4 regions of the Neobacillus sp. NPDC097160 genome follow, and region 4 is predicted to be linked to each of the others. Evidence: riboswitches for the same ligand, from Rfam matches in the RefSeq annotation. Region 4 holds a riboswitch; each other region holds the start of a gene.

Region 1 (5,610 bases), on a different contig from region 4:
TTGCATGAATGTAAAAGTAAAAAATTCTGCGCAAAATTATTTTGCAGTAAGTGAAAAATACCTTGAAGAATAAGCTTTTTTATTTTGGCACGGTACTTGCATCTTAAATTAATGGAATTTAAAACAAGGGGGTTAATACGTGAAACCATATACACATGAACCATTTACTAATTTTGCAGATGAAAAAAATAAACATACATTTCAAGAAGCATTAAACTATGTTCAATCACAATTAGGTAAAGAATATCCAGTCGTTATTGGCGGGGAACCGATTACAACAGACAAAAAAATTACTTCTATTAATCCAGCGAACAAAGACGAAGTCATTGGCCGCGTTTCCATGGCAGACCAAGAGTTGGCTGAACAGGCAATGCAGGCTGCCTTAACTACCTTTGAATCTTGGAAAAAGTGGAAACCAGAACATCGTGCAAATATTATCTTCCGTGCTGCTGCAATCATGAGACGCAGGAAACATGAATTTTCTGCCTATCTTGTAAAAGAAGCTGGAAAGCCATGGAACGAAGCGGACGCCGATACAGCAGAAGCAATCGATTTTCTTGAGTATTATGGAAGACAAATGCTCCGTATTAAAGATGGTTTTCCAGTTAATAGCCGTGAAGGCGAATTTAATCAATTCCATTACATTCCACTAGGAGTCGGAATTATTATTTCACCGTTTAACTTCCCATTAGCGATTATGGCCGGAACAACTGTTGCCGCGATTGTTTCGGGAAACACGGTTCTGTTGAAACCTGCTAACTCGACACCTGTAGTGGCTGCAAAATTTGTAGAGCTTATGACAGAAGCGGGACTTCCGAAAGGTGTGCTTAATTTTGTGCCGGGAAGCGGTGCAGAAATTGGTGACTACCTTGTGGATCATCCGAAAACACGTTTCGTCTCCTTTACAGGTTCTCGCGATGTCGGCTGCCGCATTAATGAACGTGCAGCAAAGGTTCACCCAGGGCAAATTTGGATTAAGCGGGTTATTGCAGAAATGGGCGGTAAGGATACGGTTGTTGTCGACAGCGATGCCGATTTAGAGTTAGCTGCAAAAAGTATTGTTTATTCTGCTTTTGGTTTCTCCGGTCAAAAATGTTCTGCAGGCTCTCGCGCCGTTGTTCATCAAGATGTTTACGACGAAGTCATTGAAAGGGCGGTTGCCTTAACGAAGACACTCACACTTGGAAACCCGGAAGCTCTTGAAAACTATATGGGACCAGTTATTGATGACAAGGCATTTAAGAAAATCATGAATTATATCGAAGTTGGCAAACAAGAGGGCAGATTGATGACCGGCGGTGAAGGCGATGATTCGAAAGGTTACTTTATCCAGCCGACGATTTTCGCTGATCTTGATGAAAAATCACGCTTGATGCAGGAAGAAATTTTCGGACCGGTGGTGGCTATCTGTAAAGCACGTGACTTTGACCATATGATGGAAATTGCCAATAATACTGACTATGGTTTAACCGGTGCCCTTATTTCTAATAATCGTGAACATATTGAACGGGCTAGGGAAGAATTCCACGTTGGAAATCTGTATTTTAATCGTGTCTGTACCGGTGCCATTGTCGGCTATCAGCCATTTGGCGGCTTTAATATGTCTGGCACAGATTCAAAAGCCGGCGGTCCTGATTATTTGCTGCTTCATATGCAGGCAAAAACAACTTCTGAAACATTATAGGGATTTTTCCGAAAGGGGTCTTCTTCCTTGAAGTCCTTACTTTTGGGAAAAATAAAGAAGGGAGCTAACATAATGACTATGAAAACAGCAAAAACAACTGAAATCATTGAACAAACAGAAAAATTCGGTGCGAATAACTATCATCCGCTGCCAATCGTAATTGCTAAAGCAGAGGGTGTTTGGGTAGAAAGCCCGGAAGGTACCCGCTACATGGATATGCTTAGTGCCTATTCCGCTGTTAACCAAGGGCATCGTCATCCAAAAATTATTCAAGCCTTAAAAGATCAAGCGGATAAGGTGACACTTACTTCCCGTGCTTTCCATAACGACCAACTTGGTCCATGGTATGAAAAGATTTGTCAATTAACCAATAAAAACATGGCGCTCCCAATGAATACAGGGGCAGAAGCCGTTGAAACTGCCCTTAAAGCTGCCCGCCGCTGGGGTTATGATGTTAAGGGAATTGCCGATAATCAAGCAGAAATCATTGCTTGCACCGGTAACTTCCATGGCCGGACAATGGGGGCTGTTTCCTTATCGTCTGATCCAGAATATAAGCGCGGCTTTGGTCCGATGCTGCCGGGAATTAACTTAATTCCCTATGGCGATCTCGGGGCGTTAAAAGCAGCTATTACACCTAATACTGCAGCATTTTTAATCGAGCCAATCCAAGGCGAAGCGGGGATTATCATTCCATCGGCAGGATTTATTAAAGCCGCATTTGACTTATGTAATGAAAACAATGTCTTGTTTATTGCCGATGAAATTCAAGCAGGTCTGGGTCGTACGGGTAAAATGTTTGCGTATGAATGGGAAGGAATCAATCCTGACATGCTGATATTAGGAAAAGCACTTGGCGGTGGTGTATTCCCTATTTCTTGTGTCGTAGCGAATGCTGATATTTTAGGCGTATTTAACCCAGGATCACATGGTTCAACTTTTGGTGGAAATCCACTTGCCTGTGCTGTTTCGATTGCAGCACTTGAAGTGCTTGAAGATGAAAAACTAGCAGAACGCTCGCTTGAATTAGGAAACTACTTCCTTGAACAATTAAAATCAATCAATAATCCAATTATAAAAGAAGTTAGAGGCAGAGGCCTGTTTATTGGCGTTGAACTAACAGAGGAAGCAAGACCTTATTGTGAGCAGTTAAAGGATGAAGGACTGTTATGTAAAGAAACCCATGATACGGTGATTCGCTTTGCGCCGCCGCTTATAATTGCAAAGGAAGAAATTGATTGGGCTGTTGAAAAAATTAAACAGGTTTTGGCTTATAAATAAATAATCTTTGACAGTACCTGTTTTGCATGCTATTATTGCAAATAATTCAAAACATTTTTAAAAATTAAAAGCTCTTATGAAGAGAGGCGGAGGGACTGGCCCTATGAAGCCCAGCAACCATTTAACAAATTTGTTAAAAAGGTGCTAATTCCAGCAAGGCATATTGCTTTGGCAAATGAGAGGGATGACAAAGGATTCGCAAGTCTCTCTATGTACCATTAGAGAGACTTTTTGTTTTTCACGAGATAAATGGTTCCAAATCTGTTTTTAAAAACTTTATATCAAAAGCTTCAGGTGCTGTGTAAATGATTTACACGGCTTAAAAGGGAAGACCGGTGAAATACCGGCACGGTCCCGCCACTGTAATGGGGAGCGACTTATCGAACTGCCACTGTTTCATATTGAAATGGGAAGGGATAAGAAGCGATGAACCAAAGTCAGGAGACCTGCCTGTTGTATGCACTTATACTCTACGAGGATATAGGGGGGTGAGGAATACGTGTTGAGGAATCCAGAAGGTCTCAACTCTAGTTAACTATACGTATGAATCTCTCTTTTTATTTTGAAAAGAGAGATTTTTTTAGTTGAGGACCAAAACACAAAGGGGAGAAAAACCATTATGGAAAAAGTATTAAGTTCAAATTTAGGGTACCCAAGAATTGGTGAAAAACGCGAATGGAAACAAGTACTGGAACAGTTTTGGGCAGGTAAAGTAGGCAAAGAAGCCTTCTTAAAGCAAATGGAGGAGATTCGCCTGCAGCAGCTTGTGAAGCAGCAGGAGCAGGGAGTGGACTTGATCCCGGTTGGAGACTTTAGCTTATACGATCATGTGCTAGATACGGCCGTTATGTTCGGTTTAGTACCGAGACGATTTGAATACAGCGGCCGGAAGATACCACTTGAAACCTATTTTGATATTGCTCGAGGAACGAAAGATGCAGTTGCATCTGAAATGACCAAATGGTTTAATACAAACTACCATTATATAGTTCCAGAGCTTGCTGAAACAGCGCCTGCTCTTGTTGAAAACCGCCCGCTTCAATTTTACCAAGAGGCGAAACAAAAACTTGGTATTCATGGAAAACCTGTTATATTAGGACCGGTTACATTTGTAAAGCTATCAAAAGGCTATAACAAAAGTGAGTTTAAAGCAGTTGTCGAACAATTTGTCCCTCTTTATGCTGAAATTTTACGCGAACTAGAGGCAGAAGGCGTAGAATGGGTACAATTCGATGAACCGATTTTAGCTGCTAGTATTTTAAAAGAAGAGATTGCTATATTTAACGAAGTCTACCAGGCATTGCATGATGCAGCACCCAACGTAAAGGTGATCTTGCAAACTTATTTTGAAAGTATCGAGCATTACGAAGAGGTCATTTCACTTCCTGTTCAGGCAATTGGACTGGATTTTGTACATGATGAAGGTCAGAATCTTGCTGCCTTGAAAAAATACGGCTTTCCAAAAAATAAGGTCCTTGCAGCTGGAGTAATTGATGGTCGCAACATTTGGCGTACGAATCTTGAGGAGACATTTTCAATTCTTACAGAGATTACCGAGGTTGTTCCCAAAACAAGTCTAATTGTTCAGCCGTCATCAAGCTTATTGCATGTACCTGTGACAGTAAAAATCGAAGAAACGCTCGATGAGTTGCTAAGAGATACGTTATCATTTGCTGATGAAAAATTAGCGGAAACGGTGATACTTACAAAAGGCATAAACGATGGAAAAAAAGAGATCGAGAAGGAAATCGCAGAAAGTACCAGAGCGATTCAGACATTAAATCAATCATCGATTCGAAATAACACTCAAGTCCGTGAAGCTGCACTCAGCTTACAGAAGGATCAAGCAGAGCGGAGAGCCCCATTTACCGTCCGGCAGGGAATTCAAGAAAAAGCTTTTCAATTACCAGTTCTTCCTACGACAACGATAGGGAGCTTCCCGCAAACAAAAGAAGTCAGAAAACAGCGTTTAAAATGGCGGAAAGGCGAATTAACCGATAGTGATTATGGAGCCTTTATAAAGGCGGAAATAAAAAAGTGGATTGATATTCAAGAAGAACTCGGTCTGGATGTGTTGGTACATGGAGAATTTGAACGGACAGACATGGTTGAATATTTTGGTGAAAAATTAGCTGGATTTCAATTTACAAAATACGGCTGGGTTCAGTCATATGGTTCAAGATGTGTGAAGCCGCCGCTTATTTACGGTGATGTCGCATTCAAGAAACCTATGACAATTGAAGAAACTGTTTATGCCCAATCGTTAACAAGCAAACCAGTAAAAGGAATGCTGACAGGCCCGATTACGATTTTAAACTGGTCATTTGTCCGTAATGATATTTCACGTTATGCAGTGGCAAATCAAATTGCGCTTGCACTTCGAAAAGAAGTGGAAACACTTGAGGAAAATGGAATCCGTATGATTCAAGTGGATGAGCCTGCCATTCGAGAGGGACTGCCGTTAAAACGTGAAAAATGGGCCGCCTATCTTGAGGCTGCTGTTTATGCATTTAAACTGGCGACGTCCTCTGTTCAAAATGATACGCAAATTCATACCCATATGTGTTATTCAGACTTTAAACATATCATCAATGCAATCAAAGCGCTTGATGCAGATGTTATTTCGATTGAAACTTCAAGAAGCC
Region 2 (5,610 bases), on a different contig from region 4:
AAGAGAGCGCAGCCACAAGGCGCAGAGGCGGCTACAGAGGCACTAGGACGAGCAAAAGCTATGTTAAATTCGGGCATTGTGCCTTCCATTCTAGCGGAAAAATTAGGCGAAATTAGCAGAGACACACAGCACTATGCCAATAATTCATACGCTTATTTCACGTCTAAAAGCGAATTTGTTAAACGTGTAGAAATGGGCATGTAATAACGCAGCAGCAGCGAAAGGGGGTGACATTTTGCGAGTTATTATAACTAACAATATGTTAATCCTAGGAGACGAAAATGTATTAAAACATACGACCGCCGACTACATGACCACCGACCTAACAGGCTATAACACGGCAGCGCCTAACTTAGACGACCTTTATAAGCTATACGAAAAGGGGCTAGGTAATAAGGCAGCAGCGAACGCATACAAGCGTTACAAAGAGTTAGTTTTAGCGAATTATGAGAAAAGGTAATAACGAAGAAGCAGCGCAGGGCATTAACAGCCTTAGCGCTCTTTTTTTGTCCATTGATACCAAATATTGCGAAGGGCTGCGCCTATCTTTGTAAATTACAACGAAAGAGGGCGTTAGCAGGATGGATAAGCAAACTTCTAAAATCGCAAAGCTACTAGGAAGACCGCAGCCGCAGCAAGAGAATATTTTCGTAGGTAAAAATGGCGTTATAGTTGTAGTAGAGGGCGAACTTAATCTAAATAAACTAGTCAACAAAGCGTTAGCTCTTTAACAGGGTAACGCTCTTTTTTTTTTATTGCCAAATGCCAAGAGATTCATTACAATCTATGTACCCTAGCGACTTTGCTAGTAATCTTGAAACCTTATCATTGGATGAAATTAGAGAGGCTATCCATCACTTACTAGATATACGGGATGAAAAGGTATGGATGCTGTTTGGAACACTGCCATTCTATGCATGCAGCAGTAACCAAGAGGATTTAGACCTTTTAAAAAGACTGTATGAATGTAAGAATGTCACCGTCAGAAACGATCCGGACGGCCGTTCCCGTTTAAATGTAAATATATTTAACGGTGACATAATTGTCACTGATTTTGGTGACACACCATCGCTAGGAAATATCCAAACTACGAAGCTGAAAGATGCCTACGAAACTTGGCAATCATCAACATTGGCTAAAGATTTGAGCTGCCATTGTCCAGCAGTTTCCTGCCTCGGCCCCAACATCTTAGTAAAAAATAGCTATTATCGAGATTGTGACTTTAGCTTAAGAAAAAATAGAATACAAAAGTAAAAAACAAGGAAATTGAAAATCTAATACGAGTATTTTGGATATTTTTAATTAGAAATATTCAAAATACTATTGACAACTTATTAATAGGAGTTTAAATTAAGTTTAATACTTTAAATGAATATTACGTTCTCTTATCAAGAGTGGCAGAGGGACTGGCCCGATGACGCCCAGCAACCGTTCCGGAAAGGAATTGGTGCTAAATCCTGCAAACAAATTATTTGTTTGAAAGATAAGAGAGGAGTAGTCCTTCTATTTGTGATGAAACCTCTCTTTTCTGGAGAGGTTTTTTATTTTACATAAAAACAAACTTTTCCTATAGGAGAAACGGAGAATTAGTAAAAACAAAGAGAAGGAGTTTTAAAATGAAAAGAAATATTTTAAAAAGTACATTCGTATCAGCATTGGCAGCAACACTACTACTCACAGGATGTGCATCTGGAGGAGAAACAAAGCAGGCAGGCGGCAACAAAAAGGTTTCGCTTGTAGGGGTACCAGAAGCATTTTCCAAAGGGGATCAGTTAAAAATCAAGGTCATCCGCAAAATTGGCGGTGACGATCATACTGCCCAATTCCTAGCAGGGGCAAAGGAAGAGGGAGAAGCATTAGGTTTAAAAGTGGACGTGTTTACGGCAAATGGCGACACAGCAAAATTCCATGATGCCATTAATCAGGCACTAGACCAAGACTATGACGGCTTTATCATCTCCCATGGCGATGATGATGCGACAATTAACGATGTGAAGAAGATTGTTGAAAAAGGAAAAAGTGTTGTAGCGTTTGATTCAAATCCAAACTTAGCAAATGTAGAGGGTGTAACCATTACTTCGCAGGATGACGAGGCATTAGCGACGTTAGCGCTTGACCAGCTTGTAAAGGAAACGAATGGTAAAGCGAATATTGCTTACCTATGGGTAGACGGTTTCCCGCCAATGGTCCGCCGCAACAAAGTTTACCAGGATGTGCTTGCAAAAAACTCTGGTATCAAAGAAGTGGAGCGTTTCGGGGTAGCTGCTGCTGATACAAGTGTCCAAACGCAAAATGCAGTGGCCGCGATGTTGAATAAATATCCGAAAGGTAAATTGGATGCGATTTTTGCTACTTGGGATGCCTTTGCCATCGGTGCAGCACGTGCACTTAAAGAAGCAGGGCGTGAAGAGGTAAAAATCTATGGGATTGACGTGTCGAATGCCGACCTCCAAGATATCCAAAGAAAAGGCAGTGCTTGGAAATATACAGCTGCGGTTGACCCTAAATTAATCGGTGCTGTTGATATGAGATTACTTGCGAAAAAATTAGCCGGTGAAGAAACACCGAAAACATATGATTTAGAAGCATCGCTTGTTTCACAAGAAAATCTTCAGAAGTCAAAGGATCCTATAAACATGGTTAATCTTTCAAAAATCATTCCAGGCTGGGGCGAGTCCACAGCATTTGAAGAGGATTGGATGAAAACATTAAAGAAGCATTATAAGAAGTAATCGTGAGCTGCACTCTCTTTTTCGCTAGATTAAGGGGGTGCCGTTTTAATAAGGGGGTGGAAGTTCGATGGGCTCAACATTAGAAATGAAAAACATCTCGATTGAATTTCCAGGTGTAAGGGCATTGAATCAAGTAAATTTTTCAACGGAAACGGGAACTATTCAGGCATTGATTGGGGCAAATGGTGCTGGGAAATCAACGTTAATGAAGGTTTTATCAGGGGCTTATGACCATTACACAGGGGAGATATCGCTGGACGGGAAACATCTCAATATCCGTTCGCCAAAATGTGCCCAGGATGCCGGAATTCAAATTGTATACCAGGAAGTTGATACTGCCCTCATACCGTATTTAACTGTCGCGGAAAATATCATGCTGCTCGACACCGTCCATAACATGGGGAATAGCCAGTGGATAAACTGGAAGAAGCTTCATCAAAAAGCAGCAGAAATTTTAACGGGGATGAACATCACACTTTCGACAAAGAAGCTTGTGAGTGAGCTGACACTTGCGGAAAAACAAATGATCTTAATTGCCAGAGCAATCTCGAATCAATGTAAGTTTCTGATTTTGGATGAACCGACAGCACCATTGAGCCATCTGGAAACGAACGAACTTTTTCGGATTGTTCGAGTGTTAAAAAAGCAAGATGTAGGAATTGTTTTTATCTCCCATCGCTTACCGGAAATTTTTGAAGTGTGTGATGTGATAACCATCATGAGAAACGGTGAATTTGTGGAAAAAGAAAAGATTGCCGCTATTACCCAAAATAAAGTTGTCGAGCATATGCTTGGGCAAAAGCTGGAGGAACAGTTCCCAGAAAAAAATACGGCAATTGGAAACACGGTTTTTGAAGTAAAGGGACTTACAGATAAGGAAAAAATTAAAGATTTACATTTGCACGTTAAATCAGGAGAAATCGTTGGTATTGCAGGGCTTGTAGGGGCTGGAAAGACAGAACTGTGCAAAGCATTATTTGGTTCGGAGAAACTAACAGGCGGAGAAATCATCATTAATGGGAACAAATTATCCTTAAAAAGCCCATATGATGCGGTAAAAAACGGGCTTGCCTTAGTCCCGGAGGAACGGAGAAAAGAAGGAATTCTCATTCTTGAATCCGTTGAAGCTAATTTGTCCGCTGCGAATCTAGGAAGTTTTTCAAAGGTATTTGGTTTTGTAGACAGAAAAAAGGAAAAAAATTCGGCAAAACAGTTGATCAGTCTTCTTGGTATTAAAACACCATCGGAAGAAACGAAGGTGCAAAATCTATCAGGTGGAAATCAGCAAAAGGTGGCAATCGGGAAGTGGCTTGTTGCTGAGGCAGATGTTTATATTTTTGATGAACCAACAAAAGGTGTTGACGTAGGAGCAAAGAAGGACATCTTTGAATTAATCATCGAATTGGCAAGAAGAGGAAAGGCCATCATTTACGCTTCATCTGAACTATCCGAAATGATCGGAATCACGGATCGAATCTATGTTTTATATGATGGCAGGTCAGTAAAGGAATTGGTTACAAAGGCAACGAATGAAGAGGAAGTATTATTTTATTCAACAGGGGGCAGGTAGAATGGAAGCAAAAATTTCAGCTAAGAATCAAGGAGCCCCAGTGAAAAAGGGATTTGAGCTGTTTCATTTTTTATATAAATACGGAACGATCATCACGATTCTTGCACTTATTGTTATTTTTTCAATAGCGAATCCTACCTTTATTCAAGGAAGTAATATCATCAATATCTTACGATCGATTTCGATTGTGACGATTATTGCCATCGGAATTACGATTTCGTTGTCCGTCGACGGTTTCGATCTCTCGGTCGGTTCGGTAGCATCGTTATCAAACGCCATCGTCATTTCGATGTTTGTCTGGTTTTCGCAAAATATAGTAGTGGCCATCATTTCTGCCATTCTCGCATCATTATTAGTTGGGGCATTAAACTCATTCATGATCGTGAAGCTGAGGATTCCGGATATGCTGATGACGTTAGCAACGATGTTTATCATTCAAGGGACGGCACTTACCTATACAAAAGGGGCATCGGTTTCGCAAAATATGGTGATGCCGGATGGCTCGATGGCAACAGGTCTCATCAGCCCTTTTTTTGCAAAAATTGGAGCGGTTCCATGGATTATAATCATCATGGCTGTGGCAGTTATTATTGTTCATATCTTTTTGACCTACACTAAGCATGGCCGTTATATGTATGTGATTGGCGGAAATAAAGAGGCCGCTCGGCTTTCCGGTATACCCGTCAATAAATATAAGGTAGCTGCCTACTTGCTTTCGGCCCTTTTTGCTGCGATTGGCGGAATTGTGCTTGCATCCCGCGTTATGACATCAGAAATCAACTCTGGTGCACCTTACTTGATGGATTCTGTTGCTGCTGCGTTTATCGGCTTTTCTGTCCTTGGGGCCGGCAAACCCAACGCATTTGGCACCTTTATTGGGGCAGTTCTAATTGGAATTTTGCAAAATGGCCTTGTGATGATGTCGGTTCCGTATTATGCCATGGATATTGTTAAAGGGGCAGTATTGGCCTTTGCCTTGGCGATTACCTACTATAAGCAAAAATAAATCTATTCACATTGTGGATAGGTTTATTTTTTACCCAAAAAAGTATTTACAAATTTTACTTCAGGGATAAAGCAACTGCAGCAGTTGATTTACTCCTTGGTCCTTAGCAAAAAATTGATAAAAATATCCATTTTACATATTGACAACAATAATATTAACAATGATAATATAAACATAAATAATATGAGGTGAAAACGAAATGAACATACAAGACGTAATTCTTGGCTTTTTATATGAGGAGCCAATGAGTGGATATGATATCAAGCAAATGATGGAGAATTCCGTTTCTTACTTTTTTGATG
Region 3 (5,610 bases), on a different contig from region 4:
GCACGTAAACTAGGTTTACCCATAAGATTTTCAATCGTAAAAAAGAGAAAGCAAGATTAAAACTTTTGCTTTCTCTGAAATTAATTTTATCTATAAATAACAAAAGAGCATCCGCATCGACTGCTCATGATTAATTCTTGGTATTTAGGCGTCCGGCCTGCTCTTAATCATCGCTGCTTTCATGCTGGTCCTGCTCAGCATTCAATTCCTCTGGAGGATTAAAACCAAATGGTCCTCTTGGCATTTGCTCTACGCGAAAAATTGCCACAATAACCTCAATTCGTATGGCTACAAGTCTTGGACGAATTCGGCCCCTGCTTTCCAATACAAGAACATCATTACCAACCTCAAGAAGCCTTCCAGTAAAATTACCTTGAAGAGTAACAAGCTCCACTTCTTTCTTTAATAACTCATGGGCAATTTGATGAAAATTTAATTCCGTCATTGTCATCATCTCCTTCACATTACAGTAAATGCAGATTAGGCAAAATGGCATCAAGTTTTTAAAAAATTTTTCAAAAATAACTAAGCTAAGAAGGTAGATAATATTTCACTCGTATTAAATTATTACAAACCGCATAAAATGAACAGGCTAGTTATTGACGTTCATACAATTCCATTAAATGAATGTAATTAAATGATTATTCGACAATATTTGGGGTAAATACAATTTATAATGCCCTTAAGTCTAACGATTGGAGGGTTCAGATGATGAATCATTTACAACAGAATGAGGTTCAACAAAAAAGACATCTTCTAATTGATGAGCTCATTAAATCCGGCATTTATAAAATAAATAACAAGCACCTTTATGAATGGACTTTAAGCGATTTAGAGGAAGAATATAAAGATATTGAAAAACAAGTGGAAGGTAAGGATCTTGCTCCGATTTCCATGGATAGTGAGTGGGATTCCTTTTTGAATACTTAGTAAATGAGAGTAAAAGATACTTAAAAATATGAAGATGCAAGTGTAAAAAGCAGTTATTATGCTGCTTTTTTCTATGCGAATTTACCTAGAATGTCCGGCATTATTCGATACTAGGACAAGCTTAAAAAAGGTGCAAATGATAATTTTTTAAATTTTTCATTTTCTTATTTACTTAAAACCTATTGGTATGGTAGGATTAATTTCAATAAATATTATAAATTCTTATCAAGAGTGGCTAAGGGACTGGCCCGATGAAGCATGGCAACCTGCATTGTAAGGTGCTAACTCCAGCAAAATGACTTTCATTTTGAGCGATAAGGTGTATACAGAAATGTGACGCCTTTCCCGATTGGAAGGACGTCTTTTTCATGAAAGGGGGACGAATCAACTGAAAGCTGATGAAAGAGAAGAACTCATTGCGCATTTAGAGAAGATGCTGGAAACGTTAAAATTTGGATCGATCACGCTTGTGGTCCAGGATGGAAAAATTGTGCAACTTGAGAAAAATGAAAAGGTTCGTCTTCAACAAAATAAAAATCGCTGACTAGACAAACTAGAGGCGGTCTTCACTTTATTAAGTGGAAGACTGCCTTTTTTTCTTGGAAAAAAGGAGGCTTGGAGCCATGACAACTGCTATTACGTTTAATAATTGGAGACAAATTTCAGGTGATTTTCAAATTGAAGATGAAACAAAGGGTGCTCGTTCCGTTTTAGAGTGGGTATACCATTCTTATCCTGATGAGGAAATTGTTTATGCATCAAGTTTCGGGGCCGAAGCAATTGTGTTAATTGACCTAATCCAGCAAGTGAAGCCAGATGCCCAGATTGTTTTTTTAGATACTGGCTTACACTTCCCGGAAACGTATGAGGTGATTGATAAGATTGAAGCCCGCTTTCCGACTCTGAGGATTGAGCGCAAACAGCCAAAGGTAAGTTTAGATGAACAGGCGGCGGAGTACGGGTCAGCCTTATGGAAAAGAGATCCGAACCAATGCTGCCAAATCCGCAAGGTCATTCCCTTGAAGGAGACATTGACAGCAAAACAAGCGTGGATCTCGGGGCTTCGCAGGGAACAGTCACCAACAAGGGCAGAAACTGAATTCATAAATAAGGATGAAAAATTCGAGAATATCAAAATTTGTCCTTTGATTCATTGGACTTGGGATGATGTTTGGGACTACATCAGGGAAAAAGACCTCCCGTACAACACCCTGCACGACCATCAATACCCAAGTATCGGCTGCTTTCCATGTACACAACCTGCCGGGTCGGATGGTGACTCACGTGCCGGCCGCTGGGCGGGAAGTGGGAAGACGGAATGTGGTTTGCATACCCGCTGAGGTGAATCTTAACTAGTGGGGCTTTGCTGATGAAAGTTGAATCAAACAGTCAGTTCCCCACTGATGCGGGATAAAGGAGGCTTTTCTTTTGCTCACAATTATTGCATTAACAATTGGATTATTTTTCGCCATAAATATTGGTGCCAGTGGCGCGGCGGCTTCGATGGGTATAGCCTACGGATCTGGAGTTGTGAAAAAGCGGCTGGCCCTCCTGTTGTGTAGTATCGCTGTATTCTTTGGAGCTTGGCTCGGCGGCGGTGAAGTTGTCAAAACAATTGGCAGCGGGATTGTCCCGAATCACACCTTTACCGTTCCAATTGCCCTAATCGTTTTGTCGTCAGCTGCATTATCCTTATTTTTGGCCAATATCTTTGGCATCCCGCTCTCCACAAGTGAAGTGGCAGTTGGTTCTGTCGTCGGCGCCGGGATTGTGTACCAGTCGGTATTTGTCAGCAAGCTTGTCTGGATCATGTTTTTTTGGCTGCTTACACCGTTTGCCGCATTCGTTATCGCCATCGGTGCTTCCTATATTTTGAAAAATAAAAGGCTTAAAAAATGGATGGAGGCTCCAAAAGCTGTTCCTGTTCTATCTTTGCTGGTCGTTTTTATGGGGCTGTTTGAAGCCTTTTCGGCCGGGATGAACAATGTAGCGAATGCTGTCGGACCGCTAGTCGGCGCCAAAATCCTCTCTACCGGAACCGGCATTTTCTGGGGTGGCTTATTCGTCGCAGGCGGGGCATTACTGCTTGGGCAGCGCGTCCTTGAAACAAACGGAAAAAAAATAACGGCGCTGAAGCTGGAAGAGGGCTGCGTGATCTCAGGAACAGGCGCTACCATCGTGACAGTGGCATCTGTATTCGGGATCCCTGTCCCGCTGACTCAAATCACGACCTCATCCATTATTGGAATGGGCTTCGCGAAGCACGGCAGATCCGTTTTGAAAAAAGACATCGTCGTCCAGCTGCTTACCGTTTGGATCGTATCACCTGTCCTGTCGATGGTGCTGTCATACACCCTCATTCAATTGATCATCGAGCATAATTTTTACCCGATCATCGCTATGGTTGGTGTGCTGATTTCCGTCATCGGTGTGTTGTCATTGATGAAGCGGCAAAAGCCCGCGATAACAGTGCATCAGGAGGTTGTGAAGGATTAAGGGGAGAATGGGCCGCGTGGATGCGCTGATTGGAGTGGATTATGCGCTGATTGAAGCGTGTTATCCGCTGATTGAAACGTGTTATCCGCCGATTGGAGTGGATTATGCGCTGATTGGAGTGGATATCGCTGATTAGAACGTGTTATGCGCTGATTGGAGTGTATTATCCGCCAATAACAGCATTTTAAAACATTAATTATTGAAAGGATTTGAAGAAAATATGTCATTTTTACCTAAACCTCATGGAGGAAAATTAATTCAAGCTTATAACCCAAACTATGACCTTTCCCTAATTGAAAAAGAACTTGAAATTGATGCAATCGCCTTGAGTGACCTTGAACTCATAGGAGTAGGACTGTTCAGTCCGCTAACAGGGTTCCTCGGAAAAGCTGATTACGAATCCGTCGTCACTAACATGCGCTTAGCTGACAACACGATCTGGTCGATTCCTGTGACACTTCCTGTCTCCTATCAAACCGCAGCAACCCTAACTGAGGGCCAAGAAATCAAGTTAGTTTTTCAAAAAGAGGTTTATGGTGTTATTAAGGTATCTGAATGGTACGAACCGAATATAGATAAGGAAGCAATTGAGGTTTACAGAACACCAGAGCTTGCCCATCCGGGAGTTAAGCGACTTTATGAAAGAGGTCCGGTCTATGTTGCTGGTGAAGTAACATTAGTTAAAAAACCGAAAAAAGGAGTATTCAGCGATGTATGGCTAGAGCCGAAGGAAACTCGAGCACTATTTGAAGAAAAGGGCTGGAAAACGGTCGTTGGCTTCCAAACGCGGAATCCGATCCACCGGGCCCATGAATACATTCAAAAAGCTGCATTAGAAACGGTTGATGGATTATTTGTCAATCCGCTTGTTGGAGAAACAAAGTCTGATGACATACCTGCCGATGTCCGCTTGAAAAGCTACAGGGTTTTGCTAGAAAACTACTATCCTAGCAATCGAGTACAGCTTGGTGTCTATCCTGCAGCAATGCGGTACGCTGGTCCAAGAGAAGCTATTTTTCATGCCATCGCCCGGAAAAACTTTGGCTGCACCCATTTCATCGTTGGACGCGACCATGCAGGTGTCGGCAATTATTATGGAACCTATGATGCACAGCTCATTTTTAGTGAATTTCCTGAAGGGGAGCTTGGCATTAAGCCACTATTCTTTGAACACAGCTTTTACTGCAATAAATGTGAAGGAATGGCTTCCGATAAAACATGCCCGCATAGCAACGAAGACAGGGTGATCCTATCGGGAACAAAAGTAAGGGAATTGCTTCGCTCCGGCACACTTCCTCCGTCTACATTCAGCCGGAAAGAGGTAGTAGAAGTGCTGATTGAGGGATTAAAAGAAAGCGCAACAGTTTAAGGGGGAAACGAACATGTCTAAAGCAACGAATATTACCTGGCACGAAGCAGCTGTTACGAAGTCCAACCGGCGTGTTCAAAATGGTCATGGCAGCTGTGTCCTGTGGTTTACCGGGCTGTCAGGCTCCGGAAAATCGACGATTGCCAACGCTGTTTCCAGTGAATTGTACCGCCATGGCATCAATGAATATGTCCTCGATGGTGATAATATCCGTCACGGTCTTAACCGTGACCTCGGGTTTTCGGATCATGACCGGACTGAAAATATTAGGAGGATTGGCGAAGTAGCGAAACTGTTTGTCGATAGCGGTACAGTTGTAACAACCGCTTTTATTTCCCCATTCCGCTCGGACAGGGACCAGGTTCGTGTCCTTTTTGAAAAAGATGAGTTTATTGAGGTTTACGTAAAGTGTCCGTTGGATGAATGCGAACGCCGTGATCCAAAACAGCTTTATGTTAAGGCGCGGCGCGGTGAAATTAAGGATTTTACAGGAATTGATTCCCCATATGAGGAACCTGAGCATCCGGAAATCACAATCCGTTCTGACCTTTTGACAGTAGAAGAAGCAGTAGAACAAATTTTTCAATATATGCAAGAAAAAAACATTATCTAGCTGTGAAAGGATGAGTGGCCATGGTTGGCAAGGTTTTTTTAGTGGGTGCGGGTCCCGGTGATCCAGATTTAATTACAGTAAAAGGATTGCGCTGCCTGCAGCAAGCCGATGTCATCCTATATGATCGGCTGGTTAATCCTGAACTGCTGCATTATGCAAAAGAAGGGGCACAGCTGGTGTATTGCGGCAAGCTCCCGCATTA
Region 4 (5,610 bases):
AGCGCTTCGTGGACATAAGCTGATTATGCTTGAGTATGATAATGAAGGCTATATGAATACGGGCTCACAAATGTCTTATTCTACCCCAATGGGTCATATGACTAGCACATCTGGAGTAGGGAAGAAGCAGCAAGGAAAAGCGTTTCATCATAAAGATACAGCGCAAATTATGGCTGCCACCAATATTCCTTATGTGTTTACGGGATCAGAGGCATTTCCGCAAGACTTAGTGAAAAAAGGTGCAAAGGCACAATGGTACGCACAAAATGTGGGAACGGTTTACGGTAAAATTCTTATCACATGTCCATTAAACTGGAAATCTGATGACCGTTTCGGTACGAAAATTGTCGAAGCTGCAGTAGATTCTTGCTTCTTCCCGCTATATGAAGTAGAGCAAGGAGTTACCACGATTACGTATAATCCGGAAGATAAGAATAAACGCATTCCGCTTTCCGAATGGTTAAAATATATGGGCAAAACTAAACATCTGCTAAAAGAGGATAATAAACCAATTTTAGAAGAGTTTGAAGCAGAAGTAGAAAAAAGGTGGCAGCGCCTAATGGCTAAACATGAAAATTCAATGTTATAAAAAAATTGAAAACGCAAAGTACTTTTGGTGCTTTGCGTTTTTTTGCTGTTTGACTTTGATTCATCTTCGTGATAAATGAAAAATTTGTAGGTCGGCAGAAAAGGAATTTTAGCGTATTATGTAGAATATATGATTCTATATGATTGCTTGATTAAAGAAGTTCGCGGGGTGCTATAAGTTGGAGAAGCAGTTCAATCAGGAATATCCTTTACCTTATGATAAAAATATAGAACAGACGAAGGGAACGGATTTGCAGAAAAGCGAACAAAAATACAGACAGATTTTTGAAGATTCCATAGACGGACTTATTCTCTGGGATCATGAACATCGGATTGTTGATGTAAATGCTGCCGCTGAAAAAATGATTGGTTTACCAAAGAAAAAATTAATTGGAAACCGGGTATATGAACCAAATACCCCGCTGGAGGGGAAAAAACAAGAAATTTTGAAGCATATTGATCAGCTTCTTCATAAAGGAAAAACCGCATCCTCAATCATCTTTGAAATGGAGGATGGTAAAAAGAGATATTTTGAATTCTCTTCCAAAGGGGATATTGTCGGGGGCGTAAATTTTACAGTATTTAAGGATGTAACAGAAAAAGTAGTCATGCAAGAACAGCTGCGGAAATCTGATACATTAAATGTAATTGGTGAACTTGCGGCAGGAATTGCTCATGAAATACGAAATCCTATGACAGCTTTGAAAGGGTTCATTCAATTACTTGAAGGCAGTATTACAAAAGAGCATTCGATGTATTATCAAATTATTACCACAGAATTACAACGAATTGATTCAATTATTAATGAAATTCTAATCCTTGCAAAACCGCAGGCAATTAGCTTTCAGGAAAAGGATATAATTCAAATTATGAAGGAAACGGTTGACCTGCTTACAGCGCAGGCGGTTCTTTATAACGTTCAATTTGTAACAGAATATGATGCCGGGCTTCCGCTTGTATTTTGTGAACCCAATCAATTGAAAAAGGTCTTTATTAATTTAATAAAGAATGCTATCGAGGTAATGCCAGGTGGAGGGAATATTACGATTACCATCAAGAAAATGGAAAACCAGCAAATTCAGATAAAAATCAAGGACGAAGGAATGGGGATTTCTGAAGAAAAGATAAAAAAGCTTGGTGAACCGTTTTACACGACAAAAGACCGGGGAACGGGACTTGGGTTGATGGTAAGCTATAGAATCATCGATGAACATAAAGGAACGATCAACATTGAAAGTGAGGAAGGGAAGGGGACGATTTTTTATATTTATTTGCCAACTAATCATAACAACAATAACCCAATGGTTTAAAAACACTTTCGTCCTTTTCCGGAAGTGTTTTTTCATTATGTAGTCTAAACCTGAATAAAAAAGCAATCCGAATGGATCCGGATTGCTTTTATTGGGATTACAATACACCATGGACTTTTTCAATGAAAGAGGGGACGTCGGTGATTTCTTTTCGTTGTTTAATTAGGATTTTCCCTAGTTCTAATGTCGTCCGTTTGGCTGCTAATCTAATTTGTTCATCTTCAATACTATCTAAATCTGCAACATGTGCGAGTCCAATCGTTCTTCTGATTAATTCGCAGCCGGCAAATCCAATGGAATCCTCAAAAAACTTTGATAAATTATAGCCTAAGAATGTATCAGTTTTAGCAGAAAGCTCTTTATTTTCTGTATTCCAGAGACGTGAAAACTCGTCTTTAAAGACACTCCATACTGTTTCAATATGACGAATAAAGTGATCACGTTTTGAATCGTTCGCAATAACCTCGAAGAGAAGATTCGCAAATACTTGGCCAATATCAAAACCGGCAGGGCCATAGAAAGCGAACTCTGGATCAATGACCTTTGTATCTGAATTGCCTGCAAAAATGCTTCCGGTATGCAGGTCACCGTGGAGGAGAACTTCTGCCTGTGTTAAAAAGCTTCTTTTCAACACATTTACATGAAACTTCAGTTCCGCGTCTTGCCAAAGAGCTTCGACGTCAGTCCGTAAGCTATCCTCAAATTCGTTTGTGTCCGCATCAAAATAGGGATCAGTAAAAATTAAATCCTCGGTAATTTTGCAAAGCTCCGGATTGATAAACTTTTGCACCTGCGCTTTTTTTGCAGCGGGGCCTAAGCCATAATCTGACGTATAGAATAGTGTTTTGGCGAGATATTCGCCCAAATGTTTAGAGATTAGCGGGTATGTTTCCCCGTTAATAAATCCCGTTCTAGCAATTAAAAGATGGGAAAGATCCTCCATTACAGTGACGGCTAGCACGTCATCTGTAAAATAAACCTTGGGAACGTAATCTGGTGCAAGCTGCCCAAAAGTCTTTAAGGCATCTGCTTCAATTTTGGCCCTTTTTAAAGTTAACGGCCAGCTTTCGCCAACGACTTTGGCATAAGGAAGAGCTTGTTTAATGATAACGCCTTTTCCACCCTTCACATCGACTATATGAAAAACTAGATTTAAATTACCATCACCAATCTCCCTGCAGGATAGTTCTGCATTTTCAGTGAAAATAGGTAGACTTAATGCCAATTCGATGGCGGCAGGTTCAGTTAATGGCTCGTATGACGTTTGCTTAAGTTGACTCATAATAAATTCCTCCTTGTTATGGAGGCTTTAAAAGTGCAATAAGGCACTAAAAAAGCCTCTTTCTCATCTGAAAGAGGCTAGAAGACATTGTCTATCACACCTCTTATCTCTCAGAAAGATTATCCTTCTGTTGGAATTAGCACCGTGCCATATTGGGAAAATAACCCCACGCGTTAACTGCGCCCCATTTAAAAAAATGGAGATCCGGTCGGTTGCTGGGCTTCAAAGGGCCAAATCCCTCAGCCAGCTCGTGATAAGAGTAAAGCTATTCAATATGGTAAAAATAATAACAGTTTCATAAATATAGTGTCAATATATTTTGAAAATTATTTATAAAACCGTGGTTTTCTATCTTCAAAAACTGGAATCTTCTTACGGATTTCCTTTACTAGCGCCACATCAATCTCGGTGGATAAGATTTCTTCCTTTTCCCCAGCCTCTGCAATCACTTCTCCCCAAGGATCAATTACCATCGAATGTCCGGCAAATTGATTATTCGGATCGCTACCAGATCGGTTGCAGGCAATCACATAACATTGATTTTCAATTGCCCTCGCGATTAAAAGAGCACGCCAATGCTCCAAGCGTAGTAAAGGCCATTCGGCAACAACGAATAATGCTTCCGCTCCTTCTGAAGTATGTGCACGAATCCACTCAGGAAAACGGATATCATAACAAATAACACCTGCAAACGACTGATCTTCAATCTGAAATAATCCTTTTTCAGCACCGGCTTGCAGATAGAGATGCTCATCCATTAGTTTAAAAAGATGTAGTTTACTATAGCGATGAGCAAGCTGGCCATCTTTTGTAACAATAAGCAGTGTGTTCATTACCCCGTTTTCTTCACGGTTTGCCACAGAGCCTCCTACAAAATGAACATGAAATTTCTTTGCCGCATTTTGGAGAAATTCAATCGTTTGCTTGGCATCTTTGTCGGCAATCTCATCAAGTCGTGTTAAGTCATAGCCTGTTGTCCACAGTTCTGGAAGGACAATGATATCAGGGTGCTCATTCATTGCTTTTTCAATTAACCTTTCAGCAGATTGATAGTTTTTTAAAGGGTCACCAAAGGAGATATCCATTTGTAGACAAGTAATTTTTAATTTCACAAATCTTCACCTCTTAAGAAATTTCGGAATTTTATCTTTACAAGCTGATATAAAAGTTATAACATTTATCACTAGAATTTCAAATGAATTTTGAAAACTAATAAAGCAGGTGAAATAGATGAAGCAATTTCCATCATCAGAACTTTTAAATAGTCTGCCAAAACAGTTTTTTGCAGGGCTTGTGAAGAAGGTTGGGGAATATATTGCCGAGGGACATGATGTGATTAATTTAGGTCAAGGTAACCCTGATCAGCCGACCCCATCACATATTGTTGCTAAGCTTCAAGAAGCGGCTGCAAATCCTCTGAATCACAAGTATTCTCCGTTTCAAGGACATCGATATTTAAAACAAGCTGCGGCGGATTTTTATTTTAAAGAATACGGGGTAACAATTGATCCGGATAAAGAAGTAGCCATTTTATTTGGCGGCAAAGCAGGACTAGTAGAAATACCCCAGTGCTTGTTAAATCCAGGTGACACCATTCTCGTACCCGACCCGGGTTACCCTGATTATTTGTCTGGAGTCGCACTGGCAAACGCGGAAATGGTAACAATGCCATTAAGAGAGCAAAATCATTTTTTGCCGGATTTTAATGAACTTTCTGCTGATATTCTTTCAAAGGCAAAATTAATGTTCCTCAATTATCCAAACAATCCGACAGGAGCTACGGCCACTTCAGAATTTTTTGCGGAAACAATAAAGCTGGCAAGTGTGAACAATATTTGTGTCGTTCATGATTTTGCCTATGGCGCAATCGGGTTTGATGGTGAAAAACCATTGAGCTTCCTGCAGGTTGAAGGAGCAAAAGAAGTTGGGATTGAAATATATACGTTATCGAAAACTTATAATATGGCAGGCTGGCGTGTCGGATTTGCCGTAGGAAATGAAAGTGTCATTACTGCTATTGAATTACTTCAGGATCATCTGTATGTAAGTTTATTTGGGGCGGTACAAGAGGCAGCGGCCGAAGCATTAACCGGCCCGCAGGATTGTGTTAAAGAGTTAAACCAGCTTTATGAACGGAGACGAAATGTATTAATCGATGGTCTTCGGTCGCTGGGATGGAATGTCACGGCACCGAAGGGTTCATTTTTTGCCTGGTTAAAGGTGCCGGATGGGATTACATCTGAGGAATTTGCCAATATTCTTCTGGATCAAGCACATATAATGGTTGCACCGGGGAATGGCTTTGGAGAGTTTGGCGAGGGCTATGTCCGAGTAGGTCTATTGTCATCTGAGGAGCGGTTAACGGAAGCTGTCAGAAGAATAAGTTGTTTAGAAATATTTAAAAAATAAGTTGACATTTTATTTTTTTCT

The links. Region 4 has a riboswitch for S-adenosylmethionine ahead of mtnK (S-methyl-5-thioribose kinase). Riboswitches for the same ligand answer to the same signal wherever they lie in the genome.
Region 1: linked by a shared signal. The riboswitch ahead of metE (5-methyltetrahydropteroyltriglutamate--homocysteine S-methyltransferase) and the one ahead of mtnK (S-methyl-5-thioribose kinase) in region 4 are both predicted to bind S-adenosylmethionine.
Region 2: linked by a shared signal. The riboswitch ahead of ACIQXV_RS02785 (sugar ABC transporter substrate-binding protein) and the one ahead of mtnK (S-methyl-5-thioribose kinase) in region 4 are both predicted to bind S-adenosylmethionine.
Region 3: linked by a shared signal. The riboswitch ahead of ACIQXV_RS10770 (YezD family protein) and the one ahead of mtnK (S-methyl-5-thioribose kinase) in region 4 are both predicted to bind S-adenosylmethionine.

The regions. Positions count from the first base shown of each region.
Region 1 covers NZ_JBIWDU010000019.1:84,876-90,485, reverse strand. Annotated here, with positions in the region: gene pruA (L-glutamate gamma-semialdehyde dehydrogenase) at 140-1,684, shown strand; gene ACIQXV_RS23735 (ornithine--oxo-acid transaminase) at 1,757-2,965, shown strand; SAM riboswitch class I at 3,037-3,147, shown strand; cobalamin riboswitch at 3,241-3,433, shown strand; gene metE (5-methyltetrahydropteroyltriglutamate--homocysteine S-methyltransferase) at 3,585-5,610, shown strand, end outside.
Region 2 covers NZ_JBIWDU010000002.1:169,494-175,103, reverse strand. Annotated here, with positions in the region: gene ACIQXV_RS02805 (hypothetical protein) at 1-204, shown strand, start outside; gene ACIQXV_RS02800 (hypothetical protein) at 236-460, shown strand; gene ACIQXV_RS02795 (hypothetical protein) at 582-731, shown strand; gene yfkAB (radical SAM/CxCxxxxC motif protein YfkAB) at 763-1,254, shown strand; SAM riboswitch class I at 1,383-1,490, shown strand; gene ACIQXV_RS02785 (sugar ABC transporter substrate-binding protein) at 1,617-2,732, shown strand; gene ACIQXV_RS02780 (sugar ABC transporter ATP-binding protein) at 2,800-4,302, shown strand; gene ACIQXV_RS02775 (ABC transporter permease) at 4,304-5,308, shown strand; gene ACIQXV_RS02770 (PadR family transcriptional regulator) at 5,508-5,610, shown strand, end outside.
Region 3 covers NZ_JBIWDU010000006.1:190,026-195,635, forward strand. Annotated here, with positions in the region: gene ACIQXV_RS10755 (ABC transporter ATP-binding protein) at 1-13, shown strand, start outside; gene ACIQXV_RS10760 (hypothetical protein) at 164-445, opposite strand; gene ACIQXV_RS10765 (Fur-regulated basic protein FbpA) at 712-930, shown strand; SAM riboswitch class I at 1,150-1,251, shown strand; gene ACIQXV_RS10770 (YezD family protein) at 1,280-1,474, shown strand; gene ACIQXV_RS10775 (phosphoadenylyl-sulfate reductase) at 1,554-2,270, shown strand; gene ACIQXV_RS10780 (sulfate permease) at 2,359-3,426, shown strand; gene sat (sulfate adenylyltransferase) at 3,647-4,795, shown strand; gene cysC (adenylyl-sulfate kinase) at 4,809-5,408, shown strand; gene cobA (uroporphyrinogen-III C-methyltransferase) at 5,429-5,610, shown strand, end outside.
Region 4 covers NZ_JBIWDU010000017.1:92,342-97,951, forward strand. Annotated here, with positions in the region: gene ACIQXV_RS22240 (thiamine pyrophosphate-dependent enzyme) at 1-589, shown strand, start outside; gene ACIQXV_RS22245 (PAS domain-containing sensor histidine kinase) at 768-1,898, shown strand; gene mtnK (S-methyl-5-thioribose kinase) at 1,996-3,180, opposite strand; SAM riboswitch class I at 3,281-3,440, opposite strand; gene ACIQXV_RS22255 (carbon-nitrogen family hydrolase) at 3,507-4,292, opposite strand; gene ACIQXV_RS22260 (pyridoxal phosphate-dependent aminotransferase) at 4,411-5,589, shown strand.